3 regions of the Lentzea sp. NPDC051213 genome follow, and region 2 is predicted to be linked to each of the others. Evidence: riboswitches for the same ligand, from Rfam matches in the RefSeq annotation. Region 2 holds a riboswitch; each other region holds the start of a gene.

Region 1 (6,115 bases), on a different contig from region 2:
GCCGCGGTCTTGCGGCCCTCGGCGCCGGTGAACGTGCCGCCGATCGGGATGCCCGCGCGGGCGAACGCCGCGTGGTCGGAGCGGCCGCCGACGCTGGTCAGCTCGGTCTGGACGTTGATCGACGTGAAGCCCGCCTGCAGCCGCTGCTGCAGCGCCAGCGAACCGGAGGGCTGACCGGAGGCGCTGTAGACGAAGTAGCCGGGGTTCGGCGAGCCCGTCATGTCGAAGTTCAGGTACGCCTTGATCTTCGACTTGTCGGTCGCCGACAGGGAGTTCACGTAGTTGGTCGAGCCGATCAGGCCGCGCTCCTCGGCACCCCACCAGCCGAACCGCACGTGCTTGGCCGGCTGGAAGCCGGTGGCCTTCATCTGGAGAGCGACCTCCAGGATCGACGCCGAACCCGTGCCGTTGTCGTTGATGCCGGGGCCCGCGGTGACGCTGTCGAGGTGACTGCCCAGCATGACGATGTTGTTCACGTCGCCGCCGGGGTAGTCCGCGATCAGGTTGTAGCCGGTGGCGCCGCCGTAGGTGAACGACTGCACCCGCGTGACGAAGCCGGCCGCGTCGAGCTTGCTCTTCACCCAGTTGACCGAGGCCAGGTACCCCGGACGTCCGTGAGCGCGGTTGCCGCCGTTGGCGTTCGCGATCGACTGGAACTGGTTGAGGTGTGACTGGACGTTGGCCACCGAGATGTTGGGGGCGGCCATGACCGCCGGAGCGGCCGCTTGCGCTGCTGTGGTTCCGGTCACCATCAAGGCGGCCGCCAGCGCGATCAGGATCCTCATGGTTCAACTCCGTGCAGGGTAGGGATTGAGCCACTGATCAACATGCTCCACTGTGCATGAGCCCGGTAGGTGCGAACGTCGGGTTGTCGCGTCGGATTCGTCCATTTCGGTGGTGATCAATCAGAATGGTCCAGGTGGGTGACGTCACGCTTGTTCTGGGCATCGGCGCCGCCGTCCTGCTGGTCTCCGTGATCGCGGTGCGGGTGTCGATCCGCCTCGGCCTGCCCTCACTCCTGCTGTACCTGGGCATCGGCGTCGTCCTCGGCGAGTCCGTGCTCGGCATCCACTTCGACGACGCGGACCTCACCCAGTCGCTGGGCATCGCGGCCCTCGTGCTGATCCTGACCGAGGGCGGGCTCACGACCCGCTGGCAGGCCGTGAAGACCTCGCTGTGGTTAGGCGTCGCACTGTCCACAGTGGCCGTTGCAGTGAGTGTCGCGATCACCGGAACGGCACTGCACCACCTGCTCGGCCTCGACTGGCGGATGGCGCTGCTCTGGGGCGCGGTGCTGTCGTCCACCGACGCGGCCGCCGTCTTCAGCGTCCTGCGGACACTGGGCGTGGGGCCGCGGCTCACCGGCGCGCTGGAGCTCGAGTCGGGTCTCAACGACGCGCCGGTCTACATCGCCGTCGTGCTGCTGGCCTCGGCGGACGAGATCACCTGGACCGCGCCGCTGCTGGTGCTCTACGAACTGGCCGCGGGCGCGCTCATCGGTGTCGCGCTCGGCTGGCTCGGTGGCGCCGGGCTGAGACGCGCGGCGCTGCCCGCCACCGGCCTGTACCCGCTCGCCACGGTGGCGGTGTGCGTGATGGCCTACACGGCGGGCGACCTGCTGCACGCCTCCGGATTCCTCGCCACCTACGTGGCCGCGCTCGTCCTCGGCAACGCCCGCCTGCCGCACCGCGCCGACACCCTCTCCTTCGCCGAGGGCCTCGGCTGGCTCGCGCAGATCGGGCTCTTCGTTTTACTGGGCCTCTACGCCTCTCCCTCGCGGCTGCTCGACGTGCTGTTCCCCGCGCTGATCGCGGGTGTCGTGCTGACCTTCGTGGCGCGGCCGCTGTCCGTGATGCTCGCCGCGCTGCCGTTCAAGGTGCCGTGGCGCGAACAGGCGTTCCTCTCGTGGTCAGGTCTGCGCGGCGCGGTGCCGATCGTCTTCGCGCTGATCCCGTTGATCCAGGGCGTCGAGGGTGCGCGCGAGCTGGTAGACGCGGTGTTCGTGCTGGTCATCGTGCTGACGGTGGTGCAGGGCACGACGCTGCCGTTCCTCGCCCGGCGTCTCGGTCTGGTGCGCTCGGGCGAAGCGCAGGAGGTGCAGGTCGACTCCTCGCCGCTCGACGAGCTGGGCGCCGAACTGCTGCAGGTCCACCTCCAGCGCGGGTCGAAGCTGCACGGCGTCTACATGTCCGAACTGCGGCTGCCCAGCGGCGCCACGGTGAGCCTCGTGGTGCGCGGCGGAAAGAGTTTCACGCCACAGCCGACGACCAGGCTGCAGACCGAGGACCAGTTGCTCATCGTCACCACCGAAGAGGCGCGCGATGCCGCTGAGCGGCGGATACGAGCCGTGGACCGCGCCGGTCGCTACGCACGGTGGAAGGGCGAGACCGGGGACTAGCTCGGTTTCCGAGGCTTCTCACCATGTGATCGGCTCTCGACGCGTGTTGTGAGGGTCCGCTAACGTCATCGGCAGGTCATGAGAGCCAGCGTCAAGCCCAAGCTTGCTGGCCGGCAACCCTCCTACCGCGGTGGGGTGCCCTTGGTGAGGACCTGGTCCGGCGCGTAGGGCGCCGGTCAAGCGCGGGCCTCCAGTCAGGCCCCCAGGCCGCAGGAGGCAGCTCGATGACGCTCGCGATCACCCCGAACACCACCGCTTCGGTTCCCGCTGTCGTCGGTTCCGACCTGCGGATTCCGCTGGTGACCGGAGAGCGCGTCACGTACGCCAACCTCGATCACGCGGCCAGCGCGCCGTGTCTGCAGGAGGTCCGCGACGCCGTCGACGAGCTGCTGCCCTGGTACGCCAGCGTGCACCGCGGCGCCGGGTTCGCCTCCCAGGTCTCCACCCGCGTCTACGAGCAGGCACGTGACCGCGTGCGGAAGTTCGTCGGCGCGCACTCCTCCGACGCCGTCGTCTTCACCCGCAACACCACCGATTCGCTGAACCTGCTGGCACGCAGCGTTCCCAAGGGCACGGCCGTGGTGCTGTTCGACAGCGAGCACCACGCGGCACTGCTGCCCTGGCGCGGTCCCAACGTGCAGCGGATCGCCACCCCTACGTCGTCCGGTGCGGCCCTCGCGGCACTGGACCGGGCCCTGACCGCCGCCCCGGTCGGTCCGCGGCTCGTGATCGTCACCGGGGCGTCCAACGTCACCGGCGAGTTGTGGCCGGTAGCCGAGCTCGCGAAGGTCGCGCGTTCGCACGGTGCCCGCGTCGCGCTGGACGCGGCGCAGCTCGCCCCGCACCGCCCGATCAACGCCCGTGAGCTGGGCGTCGACTACATCGCGTTCTCCGGTCACAAGATCTACGCGCCGTTCGGTGCCGGCGTGCTGGTGGGCCGCGCGGACTGGCTGCAGCAGGCCCAGCCGTACCTGGTGGGCGGCGGCGCCACGGCCAAGGTCACCGATCACGGCGACCGCCTGGGCGTTGCCTGGTCGAAGGTGCCGGAGCGGCACGAGGCGGGCAGCCCGAACGTCGTCGGCGTGCACGCGCTGGCCGCGGCCTGCGAGATCCTCTCGCGGCACTGGGAGCAGACCATCGCGCACGAGCAGGAGCTGCTCACGCGCCTGCGTGAGGGCCTGCGCACGGTTCCCGGCTTCCGGGAGCTGTCGATCCTGACCGACGCCGACCGCGTGGGCGTCGTGAGCTTCACCATCGCCGGTTTCGACGCGGGCTTCCTCGCGGCGGCCCTTTCCGCCGAGTACGGCATCGGTGTGCGGGACGGCGCGTTCTGCGCGCACGTGATCGTCGGCCGCCTGGTCAAGCAGGCCGGTTCGAACGAAGAACGCGCTGTGCGCGCGTCGATCGGCCTCGGTACGACGGCCGAGCACGTGGACCGTTTGGTGGCGGCGTTGCGCACGCTCGTCACCGAAGGTCCCAAGTGGACTTACACGCAGCGCGACGGCCGCTGGGTGCCCGAGGACGACAGCCGAACCCTGCCGCCGTTCCTCGCGTAGTCCCGGTCGTGGACAATGACCTGGTGAGTGACGAGTCCAAGGCCGACGAGAAGGCCGCCGCCAAGCCTGCTGAAGAGCAGGCCGGCGAGCCTGAGGTGGTCGAGGAACCGAAACCCGAGGCGGACGCCGAACCGGAGAAGGCTGCGGAAACGAAGCCTTCCGAGGACGACGACGCTGCCGAGTTCTCGATCACCGGGTCGCTGCCGGAGCCGAGAGTGCACCTGCTCGCCGTGCTCGCGGCCGGTGTGCTGGTCCTGGACATCCTCACAAAAGTCCTGTCCGTGGCCTTTCTCGAGGATGCCGAGCCGATCAAGCTGTTCGGTGGCGTGCTCTACCTGACGTTCGTCCGCAATCCCGGTGCCGCCTTCGGGCTGGCCGAGGGCTGGACGTGGATCCTCGCGCTGATCGCGCTGGGTGTCGTCGGGTTCATCCTCTGGATCGCGCGCAACCTCCGCTCCCAGGGCTGGGCCATCGGCCTCGGCCTGGTGCTGGGCGGTGCCGTCGGCAACCTCGCCGACCGCATCTTCCGCGAGCCGGGTCCGCTGCGCGGCCACGTGGTGGACTTCCTCTCGCTGTTCGACCCGTTCGGCCGCGTTTGGCCGGTGTTCAACGTCGCTGACATGGCGATCGTCTGCGGTGGCGCGACGATCGTGGTGCTGGCGCTAATGCAGCACGACTACGACGGGACGGTCCACAAAGAGAAAAAGGTCGAGGCGTGAGCGGATACCGAACGCTGCCGATTCCCGACGGGCTGGACGGCATGCGTGTGGACGCGGGCCTCGCCAAACTGCTCGGGTTGTCCCGCACCGTCGTCGCCGGCATCGCCGATGCGGACGACGTGCTGATCGACGGACGGGTGGTCGGCAAGTCGGATCGGCTGGTCGCCGGCGCGATGCTGGAGATCACTCTGCCGGCCCCGCCGCAGCCGATCACCGTCCAGGCGATTCCGGTCGAAGGCCTCGTCGTGATCCACGAGGACGACGACATCATCGTCGTCGACAAGCCGGTGGGCGTCGCCGTGCACCCGTCGCCCGGCTGGACCGGCCCGACCGTCGTCGGTGGCCTGGCCGCCGCCGGGCACCGGATCGCCACCTCCGGGGCTGCCGAGCGGCAGGGTGTCGTGCACCGGCTCGACGTCGGCACCACGGGTGTGATGGTCGTGGCCAAGTCGGAGTCGGCCTACTCGGCTTTGAAGCACGCCTTCAAAGAGCGGACCGTCGACAAGGTGTACCACTCGATCGTTCAGGGCCACCCGGACCCGATCAAGGGCACGATCGACGCCCCGATCGACCGGCACCCGAAGCACGACTACAAGTTCGCGGTGATGCAGGACGGCAAGCCGTCCATCACGCACTACGAGGTCATCGAGGCGTTCCGCGCGGCGTCGTTCGTCGAGGTGCACCTGGAGACCGGGCGCACGCACCAGATCCGCGTGCACTTCTCGGCGCTGCACCACCCGTGCGTCGGCGACCTGACGTACGGCGCCGACCCGACGCTGGCCAAGCGGCTCGGGGTGTCGCGGCAGTGGCTGCACGCACGGCAGCTCGGGTTCCACCACCCGGCGGACGGGCAGTGGGTCACCTACACGTCGGAGTACCCGGCTGACCTGGCCGCCTCGCTGGAGAAGCTGCGCGAAGAGGGCTGATCGCGGCTGCCGGGCCCGGTCGGCCCGGCACTAGTCCTCGACGGTCCAGACGAGCGTGTTGAGGTCGACCTCGGGCCGCACGCTCCAGCGCACCTGGATGACCTCGGTCGCGTCCGGCAGCACGAAGACGGTGTGCCCGCCGGTGGTCTCGCCCGGCTGCACGCCCAGCTTGTGCGCGGGGCGGGAGGACAGGGACACCGGGGCCTTCGTCACGGTCTCGCCGGTCTTGGTGACCAGGACCAGGTACATGTCCGGGAGCGAGGTGTAGGGCACCTGCGACGTGTTCGTCACCTCGGTGTGCACGACCACGGACCGCTCGCCCTCGGCCAGCTTGTAGCCCGCCGCGGTGAACAGGAAGTCCGCCGGGTCGACGACCTCCACCAGCTGGATCGAGAGGTGGGCACCTTCCAGGCTGTCCGCCTCGAGGGACGTGCCGACCTTGCCGGTGCGGGACACGGGCCTGGGTTGCGGCTGGTCCGCGCGCACCCAGCCGGCCGACTGCGGCGGACCCCAGGT
Region 2 (6,115 bases):
ACGTGGATCTCCTGAGGAGAGCCCCTCCAGCACGGCCTCGACCGGGCCGACCCGCGGTGGATCACCCTCCACGCGCAGGCGGTCCAGCTCGTCGAACACGTCCGGGGTGGACAGTCCACGACGGTCGAACGCCAGCACCCAGTGGAACTGGTGCCGGGCCAGCACGGGCACGATGCGCTCGCCACGACCGGTGCCGAGCGCGGTGCCGCCGTACAGCGCGAACGGCACGTCCGCGCCGAGCTTCCCGGCCAGTTCGGCCAGCTCGTCGCGGCTGATCTCCAGCCGCCACAACGACGACAGGCCCACGAGCGTCGCCGCCGCGTCCGCGCTGCCGCCCGCCATGCCTCCCGCGACCGGGATGGCCTTGCGGATGACGACGCGGACCTTCGGGTCGTCCGGGTCCTTGCCCACGTGCGTGGCCAGCAGGCGCACCGCGCGCCACGCGAGGTTGGAGGCTCCGGTGGGCACCTGATCGGCGCCCTCGCCATGCACCTCGACGCCTGGCTCGTCGGCCACCGCGACCGTGACCTCGTCGGCGAGCGAAAGCGCCTGGAAGATGGTCACCAGGTCGTGGTAGCCGTCCGGGCGCACGTCACCGACGGCCAGGTGCAGGTTGACCTTGGCCGGGACGCGGACCGTGACCGGGGGTGGAACGACTGCGAGCACGATGTCAGCCTACGGGCGTTCTGCCGTCGCGGACGCCTCCCCCGGCCACTGCGGGTCTCAGACCGGGATGACAGAACCGTTGAAGGTCTGCTTGATGTAGTCCTTGACCTGCTGCGATCCGAGCAGCTCCGCGAGGTCGCGGATGCGCTTGTCGTCCTTGAGCTCGGTGCGCGTGACCAACCCGTTCGCGTTCGGGTTGTGCTCGGCCTTCTCCAGCGCCAGCGAGTCGGTGGCGGGCTTGAGGCCCGCGTCGATCGCGTAGTTGCCGTTGATCACCGACGCGTCGGTGTCCTCCAGCGAGCGCGGCAGCTGAGCGGCCTCCAGCGGCACGAACTGCAGGTTCTTGGGGTTCTCCGCGACGTCGCGCACGGTCGGCGCGTCGACGGCCTTGAGCTTGATCAGACCGTTGGCCTCCAGCAGCTTCAGGCCGCGGGCCTCGTTCGTGGCGTCGTTGGCCAGCGCGATCTTGGCTCCGGACGGCAGGTCGTCGACCTTCTTGTGCTTCTTCGAGTAGAGGCCCAGCGGCTCGACGTGGACCGGCTCGACCCACTCGACCTCGGCGCCGGTCTCCTTCGTGAACGTCGCCAGGTACGGCACGGTCTGGAAGTAGTTGGCGTCGAGCGAGCCGTCGACCAGCGCCGTGTTCGGCTGCACGTAGTCGGTGAACTCGACGACCTCGATCTTCAGGCCCTTCTGCGCGGCGAGGTTGTCCGCCACGTACTTGAGGATCTGCGCGTGCGGGACCGGCGAGACGCCGACCTTCAGCGTGTCCGAAGCGGACGCTCCGCCCGACGAGCAAGCGGACAGAGCAGTCAAAGAGGTCAAAGCGACCGCGATCAGGGCAGCCTTAATACGCATGACGTTCCTTTTGAGAGTTTCGAGCGGCGGAGAGAGATCAGACTGAGGCGTGCCGGCGCCGGTCGGACGCACGGGCGGCACGGGTGAACCCGAACTGGATCACGGTGGTGAGCACGGCGAGCCACGCCACGGTGCTCCACAGGATCCGGTCGTTGAAGCGCTGGTAGCCCTCGCGGATCGCGAGGTCGCCGAGCCCGCCGCCACCGATCACGCCGGCCATCGCGGAGTAGCCGATGAGCGCGATCACGGTGACGCCGATGGCGTTGATCAGCGCGGGCAACGACTCGCGGATCAGCACGCTGCGGACGATCCGCAACGTCGAGGCACCGGTGGTGATCGCGGCTTCGACCACGGTCACGTGCACCTCGGACAGGATGTTCTGCACGAGCCGCCCCACGAACGGGATGGCGCCCACGGCCAGCGGCACGATGACCGCCGTGCTGCCGATGGAGCCACCGACGATCAGCCGGGTGACCGACGTGAGCGCGACGAGCAGCACGATGAACGGCATCGAGCGACCCAGGTCGGTGACGAAGCTCAAGAGGCGGTGCACGACCGTGTTCGGTCGCAACCCACCTCGTGCGGTGAGCTGCAACCAAACACCGACCGGAATGCCGAAAGCTGTGGCGATGAGGGTGGAAACGCCGACCATGTACAGCGTTTCCCCGGTGGCCTCGACGAGGTACGTGACGACGTCGGACCAGGGTGTAGCAGACCTCACGCAGCTACTCCCTGCGGTCCCTTCAGGGACCTCTGCACCGCGCCGCCTGCCTCGCCGATCCACTCGAGAGCGGAGTCGGAGCGCTCGCCGTTCAGGCCGAGGCGGAACCGCGCGACCGGGGTCTCGCCCAGTCGCGTGAGGCCGCCGCCGACGATGTTCAGCTCGACGCCGAACCGGTGCGAGGCCTCGGGCAGCAGCGCGCCGACCGCGGCGAACCCGACGAGCACGACGTCCGCGACGCGGTCGTAGTTGCTCTCGTTGATCGGGTTCAGGTCGACGGCGGGCAGCAGCGCACTGCTCGTGCGGCTGGCGGCGTCACCGACCAGCTCGAGCACCTTGCCGTGCTCGACGACGCGGCCCTGCTCCAGCACGGCGACGTCATCGCAGATCTTGCGGACCACGCCCATGTCGTGCGTGACGATGAGAACGGTCACGCCCAGCTCGGCGCGCGCACGGTCGAGAACCGTCAGCACGGAACCGGTGGTCTCCGGGTCGAGCGCGGACGTGGGCTCGTCGGCCAGCAGCACGCTCGGGCTCGCGGCGAGGGCACGCGCCACGGCGATGCGCTGGCGCTGCCCGCCGGACAGCTGGTCGGGGTAGGAACCGGCCTTGTCGGTCAGGCCGACGAGGTCCAGCAGCTCGCCCACACGGCTGCGGCGCTGAGGTCCCGGCACGCCGGCGGACTCCAGCGGCAGCGCGATGTTGCCGGCCGCGGTCCGCTGCCGCAGCAGCGAATCCCCTTGCGGCACAACGCCGATCTGCCGGCGGGCGGCCCGCAGCGCGGACCCGTCCAGCGAGGTGATGTCCGTGCCGTCGACGCGGATCGCACCCGAATCGGGGCGCTCCAGCAGCGCGACGCAACGGGCGAGCGTCGACTTGCCGGCCCCGCTCGGGCCGACCACGCCGAGCACGGTGCCCGCGTCGACATCGAGGGTGACGCCGTTGAGGGCGTTGACGCCCTGGAAGGACTTGGTGAGGTTTTCGACAGTGATCACGTCTGCTCCACGGCTGCGCTCGACGGCACAGTGCCCCGATTTCGGCGGGCACGCGCGGTCGAAGTTCTGCTCAGGTGTGCGCCACTCGTACGCCGAGTGCGCGTCAAAGGACTTTTAGAAGGCGCCTTAGACGAGGTGGCGACGACATGCAGAAGCGGTGCGACGGCACTGGTCGACGACTCGACGGCGCGTCAGCATTCGCGTGGTACCCATGGTGATCCTCCATCGGTCCTGGCGTTAGCACCTGCCCGCATCCAGCGGGTGGTTGCTGCGACGTCGTAGAGCCAGGTCTCTCAGTCGCTCCGGATGGCAGTTGTAGTCAACCGGACGGACGTTCGGTTGCGCAAGCCAGATTCCGATTCGTTCGACAGATCACACTGTTGGCCGATGGATCCCCGGCCTAAGCCTCAGCAATCCGAATGAAGTCGATCACGCCAAGCCGCTCGGCCCTTTGCTGGGGATCGACGTCCGCCTTCTGGAGCAGTTCGTCCACCTGCTGGACGCCTCCCGCCCAGCCCTTCAGCGCCGCCCTCAGCGTCTTGCGGCGCTGCGCGAACGCGGCGTCGATGATCTCGAAAAGCCTCTTGCGATCCACTGTGGACAGCGGGCTTTCGTGGCGCCGGAACCACACCAGGCCGGAGTCGACGTTGGGCGCCGGCCAGAACACGTTCCGGCCGATCGGGCCTGCCTTCTTCGCGTCGGCGTACCAGGCGAGCTTCACGCTCGGCACCCCGTAGATCTTGCTGCCGGGCTTGGCCGCCATCCGGTCCGCGACCTCGGCCTGGACCATGACTAGTCCTTTTCGCAGGGTCGGCAACTCACTCATGAGATGGAGGACGACCGGGACCGCGACGTTGTACGGCAGGTTGGCCACGATCGCCGTCGGCTGGACGGGCAGGTCGTCCTTCGAGACCTTCATCGCGTCCTTGAGGACCACGTGGAGCTTGTCCGCGTTCTCGGGGTCCATCTCGCGCGCGGTCTGCGGGAGCCGCTGGGCCAGCGGCGGATCGATCTCGACGGCCACGACCTGCTTGGCGCTGGGCAGCAGCCCGAGCGTGAGGGAGCCCAGGCCGGGGCCGACCTCCAGCACGACGTCGTCCTCGTCCAGCTCGGCGGCCGCGACGATCTTGCGGACCGTGTTCGGGTCGTGCACGAAGTTCTGGCCGAGCTTCTTGGTGGGGCGGATGCCCAGCTCTTCGGCCAGACGACGGACTTCGGCAGGACCCAGCAGGCTCACCCGCGCATTCTCGCAGACGCCGGAGCTCGCCTCCGCCACGCCGCGAAACGTCACGCGGGGGCCCCGCGTTTCCTCTGAGGAAACGTAGGGCCCCCGCGTGACTGAAAAGGTGAGGGGTTACGGCAGGCCGAGCTTCGCGCGGCAGCCCGGCCACGCGGCGTAGGTGCCGCCAGCGCGGTCGCGCAGCCTGGTCGCCGTGGCGATCTGCTGCTCACGGGTCGCCTGGTGCGGCAGCGCCGCGTACTGGGTGCCACCGTTCGAGGCCCAGGTGCTGGCCGAGAACTGCAGGCCGCCGTAGTAGCCGTTGCCGGTGTTGATGGCCCAGTTGCCGCCGGCCTCGCACTTGGCGAGACGGTCCCAGACCTCGCCGTCGGGCAGCGGCTTCGTGCCCACGGTGATCTTCTTGGGCTTCGGCTCCTTGGTGACCTTGCCGCCGATCTTCTCGCGGCTGATCTCCTTGCCGTTCTTCACGGTCACGCGGTACGTCGAGACCTGCTCGCCCGGCACGCCGGGGTCGGTCACCGTCTGCTGACCCGCGTTCATGTTCGGGTCGTTGGTCTTCTCGACCGGGGGCGCGACCGGCTCGTTCACGTTGATGACCGTGACGCCGGTGCGGGAGATGTAGACCTCGGCACCGGTGGCGAGCTTGACCTCGGTGCCGTTGGCGACCGCGTCTTCCGCGCCGAGCTGGATGTTCTCGTTCTTCAGCAGCTCGTCGACGGTGACCGCGGTGGTCTGCAGCTCACGCGGGGCGTTGGCGCCGTCGAACAGCTTGATGTTCTTGCGGGTCTTGACCTCGAGGTTCATGCCCTTGAGCGGGACGTCCTGGCCGGCGGGCGCGGACATCCACGCGCCTTCGGTCGGGACGCCGAGCTGCTTCGCGGCCTCGTCGACCGTGACGGAGCGGACCCAGTCCTCGCGGGCCTGGCCGTCGACGCTCATCTTGAGCAGGCGGCCGCGGTCGAGGGTGATCTTGCCGCCGTCGGAGATCGGGGCGTTCAGCGAGGGCGACAGGGCGTCGTGCTCACCGACGACGATGCCTTCCTCCGCCAGGACCTCGCCGACCGTGCCCTCGTAGGAGTGGACGGTCGAGGTGGCGCCGTCGATGTCGACCGCCACGGACTTGTCCATGGCCATCGCCGTGACGCCGCCGCCCGAGATGGACACCAGCACCGCGGCGATCGCGCCCTTGACGAAGCGGCGCTTCCAGGACGAGACGGCCTCGACGAGGACCTGCGGGTCGCGCTGCTCCTCTTCCTCCGACGGGAGGAAGAGGAGCAGCGGCATGATCGTCGTCTCGGCGTTGATGAGCCGGATCAGCTCGTCGACGTCGACGTTCGCGGTGGCGAGGAGCTCATCGGCGTCCGGGCCGAGCACCTCGAGCACGTCCGCGGGCGAGATGCTCAGCGCACCGGCGGGAAAGCTCGGGTGGGGGTCGGCTACACCGACTGCGGTGCCCCCGACCGGCGTGAACCAGTCGGTGTCGTCGTTGAAGTCGTAAGGAGCGGCAGTTCTGTCGCTTCCGGTCACAGGGTCGATACCTCCATTGCGGAAGCACGAGGCCACCGCACAGTTGGCGTTGACGTGATCATTCGAGATGTGAAGCTCGAAGGTTCCCGGCAACTCCTCCTACGTGGT
Region 3 (6,115 bases), on a different contig from region 2:
CCGGCCCGGTCGCCGCGGCCTGGGTGGGAGGGCACGTGCTGCGAGCCGAGACCCACCCGCTTCGCTTGGCCGCCAACGAAGGCCGCAGCACCACCCTGATCGTCGAGCTCACCACCCGGCCGCGAGGCATCAGGGCGGCGGGATTCGGCGGCCACCAGGCAGGCGTGGACCACGTGGTCCTCACCGCGACCGCGAACGGTGCCCAGCTGGTGCTGCTCGCTCCGGCCGACCGGTGGCGTGATCTGTTGCCGGGCCAGCAGGTCACGGTCAAGGGCTCGCTGGCGCCGCCACGGGGTGGCGACCTGGCGTCGGCGCTGTTGCGGGTGCGCGGGCCGCCGATCGATCCGCAACCCGCCCCGGCCTGGCAACGCTGGGCGGACGGACTTCGCGACGGCCTGCGTGAGGCCAGCGGGGTGCTCGACGCCGAGGAAGCAGGGCTGCTGCCCGCGCTCGTGGTGGGCGACACCGATCGGATGGTGCCGCGCATCGTGGACGAGTTCCGCACCGCGGGTCTGGCCCACCTGCTCGCGGTCAGCGGGGCGAACCTCGCCATCGTGTGCGGCGCGGTGTACCTGCTGCTGCGGCGGCTCGGGCCGCGAATGGCGGCCGTGGCGGCGATGGTGGCGCTCGTCGGGTTCGTGGTCCTGGCCGGACCTGAGCCCAGCGTGTTGCGGGCGGCCGTCATGGGTGTCGTCGCGTTGCTGGCGTTGGTGCTGGGGCGGGAACGCTCGGCGTTGCCGAGTCTCGCGACCGCCGTTGTGGTGCTGGTGCTGGTCGATCCCGCACTCGGTGGAGAGCCGGGGTTCGCGTTGTCGGTGGTGGCGACGGCGGCGCTGGTGCTCGTGGCGCCGAAGTGGGCGCGGGCGCTGAAGGCACGCGGTGTGCCGGGCGGGCTGGCTGAGGCGATCGTGGTGCCCACGGCCGCGAGCCTTGCCACGGCTCCGCTGGTTGCCGGGCTGTCCGGCGAGGTCAGCCTGGTGGCGGTGGTCGCCAACCTGGTCGCCGGGCCAGTGGTCGCGCCGGCGACGGTGCTGGGGGTGCTGGCGGCGGTCGTCGCGCCGCTGTACCCACCGGCGGCCGAAGTGGTGGTGCACGTCGCGGGACCGGCGGTGACGTGGCTGGTCCTGGTCGGGCGGCAGGCGGCGGGCGTGCCTGGTGCGTCGGTCGCCTGGCCTGAGGGCTGGGTGGGGGCGTTCGCACTCGCCGTGGCGGTGGTGGTCGCGGTGTTGTTGCTGCGATTCAAGAAGACGCGGGCGCTGGTGGTCGCGGTGCTCGTGGGCGGGTTCGTGGTGCTGGTGCCGCTGCAGGTGGTGGCGCCGGCGTGGCCGCCGGCCGGGTGGAAGGTCGTCAGCTGCGACGTGGGTCAGGGCGATGCGCTCGTCCTGGCGACGGACGACAGCGACCGCGCGGTGGTGGTCGACACCGGGCCCGATCCCGGTGCCGTTGACCGGTGCCTGAAGACGTTGGGAATCAAGCGGATTCCGCTGGTCGTGCTGACGCATCTGCACGCGGATCACGTTGGCGGCCTGCCGGCCGTGCTCACCGGGCGTGCGGTGGGTGCGGTGGCGGTGGGGCCGTTGAAGGAGCCCGCGTGGGCGTGGCGGGAGGTCGGCGTGCAGGCCCGTGCGCGTGGTGTGCGGGTGCTGGAGCCGAAGGCGGGCGAACGGTTCGCCTGGCCTGGACTGGAAGTGGAGGTGATGGGACCGCGACGGCCGCCGGTCGCCGCGGACACGAACACGACGGTGAACGACTACTCGCTCGTGCTCAGGGCGCACACGGCGGCCGGCCGGGTGTTGCTCACCGGTGACGTCGAGCTGGCCGGTCAGGCGGCGTTGCTGGGCGAGCGGGATCTGAGAGCCGAGGTGCTCAAGGTGCCGCATCACGGTTCGCGGTACTCGTTGCCCGCGTTCCTCAAGGCCGTCAGGCCGCGGGTCGCGCTGGTGAGCGTCGGCACGGGCAACCGCTACGGGCACCCGAGCCCGCACGTGATCGACGAGTTGCGGGCGGGAGGCGCAGTGGTGTTGCGCACGGACAAGGACGGCGACCTGGCTGTGTTGCCGGGAAACCGAATCGTACGAAGGAGAAGAGAGTGCAAGACGACGTCTGGATCAGGCTGCACGACGCGCGCTACCCGATTTCCGGTAGTGGGCCGGGGTTCGCGTGGGCGATGTGGCAGATGGGGTACACGGCGAGCCCGTGGCCCCACGACGAACTCAAACCCGATTTCGGTTACTACATCTGCGAAACGCTCGGCGATGGCACGCGCGCGCTCACCTACCGGGCGACAGCCACGCACGTGTTGCCGCCGACCAAGGCCGCCACACCGGAGGAGGCTTACGACCTGGTGGCGGAGTCCGTGTTCGACGATGGCATGCGGATCGCCCCGCACGTGTGGCAGGACTACCACTACAACGTGCTGAAGGCGGAATCCCCGTGGCCGCAACGGGTTGTGGCGTGGCGCGCGGATGTGAAACCGATCGGGCCGCACGTGCTGGACAGCGTGCAGCGCTTTCCGCGCACCGGCTGGGTCAAGACGGACGCGATCTCCTTCTGAACCAAGGAGATCGCGTCCGGGGGGAGGTGACCAGCGCTGTGACCGCCAACCTTTGCCGCGTCTTCCGGCGCTCAGCAGGGCGCGATGCACCCGTCCGACCACCGAAATACGGGGCAAAGGCCGACGGTTACCGCACTATCCCAGTGCGTTGATGACGGCCTCGGCCGACGGCGGCACCGTCGCGCGCGGGCCGATCGTGTCGCCGAGCGCGTCGAGGGTCTTCAGGCCGTCGCCGGTGATCAGCAGCACGGTCTCGGCGTCGGGGTCGAGCTGGCCCGACTCGAACAGCTTCTTCGCCGTCGCGACGGTCACGCCGCCGGCGGTCTCGGCGAAGATGCCCTCGGTGCGGGCGAGGAGCTTGATGCCCTCGACGACCTCTTCGTCGGTCACGTCCTCGATGGCGCCGTTCGTGCGGCGGACCGCGTCGAGCACGTACGGGCCGTCGGCCGGGGCGCCGATCGCCAGTGAGCGGGCGATGGTGTCCGGGCGGACCGGGCGGATGACGTCGTGGCCCGCCTTGAAGGCGGCGGAGATCGGCGAGCAGCCGGTGGCCTGGGCGCCGAACACGCGGTACGGCGTGGCTTCGACCAGGTCGAGCTGGCCGAGCTCGCGGAACGACTTGTCGACCTTGGTCAGCTGCGAGCCGGACGCGATCGGCACGACGATCTGCTCGGGCAGGCGCCAGCCGAGCTGTTCGGCGACCTCGTAGCCGAGTGTCTTCGAGCCCTCCGCGTAGTACGGGCGGACGTTGACGTTCACGAACGCCCAGTCGTCGTGCTCCGCGGCGAGTTCCTGGGCGAGGCGGTTCACGTCGTCGTAGTTGCCGTCGACGGCGATCAGGGCACCGTCGTAGACGGCGCTCATCAGGATCTTGGCGCGCTCGAGATTGGAGGGAACGAGAACGACGGACTTCCAGCCCGCGCGGGCGGCGGCCGCGGCGACGGCGTTCGCCAGGTTGCCGGTGGACGGGCAGGCCAGCACCTTGAAGCCGAGCTCGCGGGCCGCGGCGAGCGCGACGCCGACCACGCGGTCCTTGAAGGAGTGGGTGGGGTTGCCGGTGTCGTCCTTCACCCAGATCTTGCGGACGCCCAGGGCCTTGGCGAGGTTGTGCGCCTCGACCAGGCGGGTGCCGCCGGGATCGGTGTTCGGGTGCTGTTCCACAGTGGACGGAACGGGGAGAAGGCCGCGGTAGCGCCAGATCGACCTGGGGCCGGCTTCGATGTCCTCGCGCCGGATCTTGCCGAAGTCGTAGGCCACTTCCAGCGGCCCGAAACACTCCAGACAGGCGTACTCAGGAGCGAGAGGAGTCTCATTTCCGCACTCACGGCACAGCAGTGCGCGGGCGGGGCCGAGGTCGAAGGTGGTGCTCGTGGGCACAGTGACAGCAGTCATCGCGAGGTATCTCCTCATCTTTCCCGCGAAATCGAACGGGTCGGAATTGGCACCGTGATCGCCAGCGCGTAGCGCTGTCGCCGGTTGCCGGGGCTTCGTCGGGCCGTTCCCTCTGCCCCTCTGGATGAGCGGTATTCAGTTGTGGTGGTGCTCGTACTCCCCGGCAAAGTTACGGCAATGTCCGTTGCTCAGCCACCAACGTCCACGATCCGGGACGTGGGAAGATGCGGAGCGTGAGCGCACCGGAGTCACTGCACCTCGTCGTCGGCGAGGAGGAGTTGCTGGTCGAACGTGCTGTTCGAGCGGCGCTCGAGGCCGCACGCACGGTCGATCCGACCGCCGACCTGACCCGTGTGCAGGTGACTGATCTCACGCCTCCCGAGCTGGCCGAACTCGTCAGCCCCTCGCTGTTCGCGGAGGGCCGGGTGATCGTTCTGCAGAACGCGCAGGACATCGGCAAGGAGGTCGCCGACACGGTGCTCTCCTACGTCAAGGCGCCCGCGGACGGGGTCACGCTCGTTGTCCTGCACACGGGCGGTGGGCGCAGCAAGGCGGCCAAGGACCTGCCCGGCCAGCTGAAGAAGGCCGGGGCCGCGGTCACCGAGTGCGGCAAGGTCACCAAGCCCGGTGACCGTGAGGCGTTCGTGCGCAACGAGGTGCGGCAGGCGGGCGGCAAGATCGACGCCGAGGCCGTCGCCACGCTCATCGACGCGGTGGGCACGAACCTGCGCGAGCTCGCCGCGGCGGCGTCGCAGCTGGTCTCGGACGCCGACGGCAAGGTGACGGTCGAGGAGATCCGGCGCTACCACCAGGGCAAGGCCGAGGTGACCGGGTTCGCCGTCGCGGAGAAGGCGGTCACCGGTGACCGGGCGGGCGCCATGGAGGCGCTGCGCTGGGCCATGCAGCTGGGCGTGCCGCACGTGCTGGTCGCGGACGCGCTCGCGGACGCGGTGCGCACGGTCGCGCGCGTGACCGCGGTGGGCCGGGCCGACCCGTTCAGCCTGGCCGGGCCGCTGGGCATGCCGCCCTGGAAGATCAAGAAGGCGCAGGCTCAGGCCCGCGGCTGGGACCCGAGCGGGCTCGCCGACGCGATGCAGATCGTCGCGGGGCTCAACGCGGACGTGAAGGGCGTGGCGGCGGACGCCGACTACGCGCTGGAGCGCGCCGTGCTCCGGATCGTGGCGGCACACCAGCGCCGGTGACTACCTGCGCGGGATCCCGATCAGGTACTGGGCTCCGGTGAAGCCCGGTTCGACGCCGATCGTCCAGGCGAACGACTCGGTGCCGGTCAGGCCGTCGACCATCTGCCGCAGTTCCGCGCGCCCGTACATGCGCAGGAACGACACGACGCTGTCGAAGAACATCATGAACGGCAGCACCGGCACGACGTAGGTCAGCGCCAGCCGCAGGAGGTAGCGCGGCAGGGGATTGCGCTGGAACGGCGCCGAAAGCAGCACCGCCAGCGTGGTCAGGAACGGGAAGAGCAGGACGTAGAGGAACGACCGTTTGGTGTCCACGACGACGATCGGTGATCGGGTGTCGACGGCGTTCTGCAGCATGCGCCGGGCCAGTGGCGGCGGGAAGTGGTGGAAGGCGCCGTAGATCGTGCGCGTCCCCTCCACCCGGCAGTCGGTGGCGTCGACCGACTCGGAGACGTAGTCCACCGAGCAGCACGAATCAGGCAGCCGCCGGCGGTTCTCGGCCTGGACGCGCTGGAACGCGGGCACGTTCGGCACCAGGTCGGTCAGCGTCACCTGGGTGTGGACGCCCTCCTCGTGCAGCCTGCGCTGGATGAGCGGCACCGGCCCGCCCGACCCCGCGCACAGGTCGACGATCCGGTGATCCGCACCGGAACGCAGAGCCAGCGACAACGGGCGTGAGTACTCCCGCGCGGCGTCCGTCAGCCGGTAGATGAACGCGATGGACTCCGTGTGCAGGGTGCGCAGCACGGGCGGAGTGCCGTCGAGGTCGTGCAGCTCGACGAAGTCAATGCGTGGGAGCGATTCCATGGGTTCTATCCCTACCGCGCAACCGGACCGGCAGTCCATCCGCAGGAGTGGGCACGCCACGGCGGTTCCACGGCACCTCGTAGCCGGGCTCGACCGACCACTCGTAGCGCTCCAGCAGCTGGGCCATGACGGCGTTCACCACGGCGGTGGCGAAGTGCAT

The links. Region 2 has a riboswitch for S-adenosylmethionine ahead of ACIA8G_RS42600 (methionine ABC transporter ATP-binding protein). Riboswitches for the same ligand answer to the same signal wherever they lie in the genome.
Region 1: another riboswitch for S-adenosylmethionine. It lies ahead of ACIA8G_RS39225 (aminotransferase class V-fold PLP-dependent enzyme); the one in region 2 lies ahead of ACIA8G_RS42600 (methionine ABC transporter ATP-binding protein).
Region 3: another riboswitch for S-adenosylmethionine. It lies ahead of thrC (threonine synthase); the one in region 2 lies ahead of ACIA8G_RS42600 (methionine ABC transporter ATP-binding protein).

Annotation. Positions count from the first base shown of each region.
Region 1 covers NZ_JBITEX010000011.1:189,883-195,997, forward strand. The annotation lists gene ACIA8G_RS39215 (M28 family metallopeptidase) at 1-785, opposite strand, end outside; gene ACIA8G_RS39220 (potassium/proton antiporter) at 911-2,398, shown strand; SAM riboswitch class IV at 2,473-2,587, shown strand; gene ACIA8G_RS39225 (aminotransferase class V-fold PLP-dependent enzyme) at 2,623-3,954, shown strand; gene lspA (signal peptidase II) at 3,978-4,673, shown strand; gene ACIA8G_RS39235 (RluA family pseudouridine synthase) at 4,715-5,599, shown strand; gene ACIA8G_RS39240 (AsnC family protein) at 5,630-6,115, opposite strand, start outside.
Region 2 covers NZ_JBITEX010000015.1:6,336-12,450, forward strand. The annotation lists gene ACIA8G_RS42585 (4-(cytidine 5'-diphospho)-2-C-methyl-D-erythritol kinase) at 1-666, opposite strand, end outside; gene ACIA8G_RS42590 (MetQ/NlpA family ABC transporter substrate-binding protein) at 724-1,524, opposite strand; gene ACIA8G_RS42595 (methionine ABC transporter permease) at 1,562-2,245, opposite strand; gene ACIA8G_RS42600 (methionine ABC transporter ATP-binding protein) at 2,242-3,240, opposite strand; SAM riboswitch class I at 3,460-3,553, opposite strand; gene rsmA (16S rRNA (adenine(1518)-N(6)/adenine(1519)-N(6))-dimethyltransferase RsmA) at 3,641-4,516, opposite strand; gene ACIA8G_RS42610 (transglycosylase family protein) at 4,595-6,007, opposite strand.
Region 3 covers NZ_JBITEX010000004.1:10,390-16,504, reverse strand. The annotation lists gene ACIA8G_RS18275 (DNA internalization-related competence protein ComEC/Rec2) at 1-2,420, shown strand, start outside; gene ACIA8G_RS18270 (hypothetical protein) at 2,372-2,554, shown strand; gene thrC (threonine synthase) at 2,690-3,946, opposite strand; SAM riboswitch class I at 3,958-4,077, opposite strand; gene holA (DNA polymerase III subunit delta) at 4,171-5,148, shown strand; gene ACIA8G_RS18255 (hypothetical protein) at 5,149-5,955, opposite strand; gene ACIA8G_RS18250 (cytochrome P450) at 5,933-6,115, opposite strand, start outside.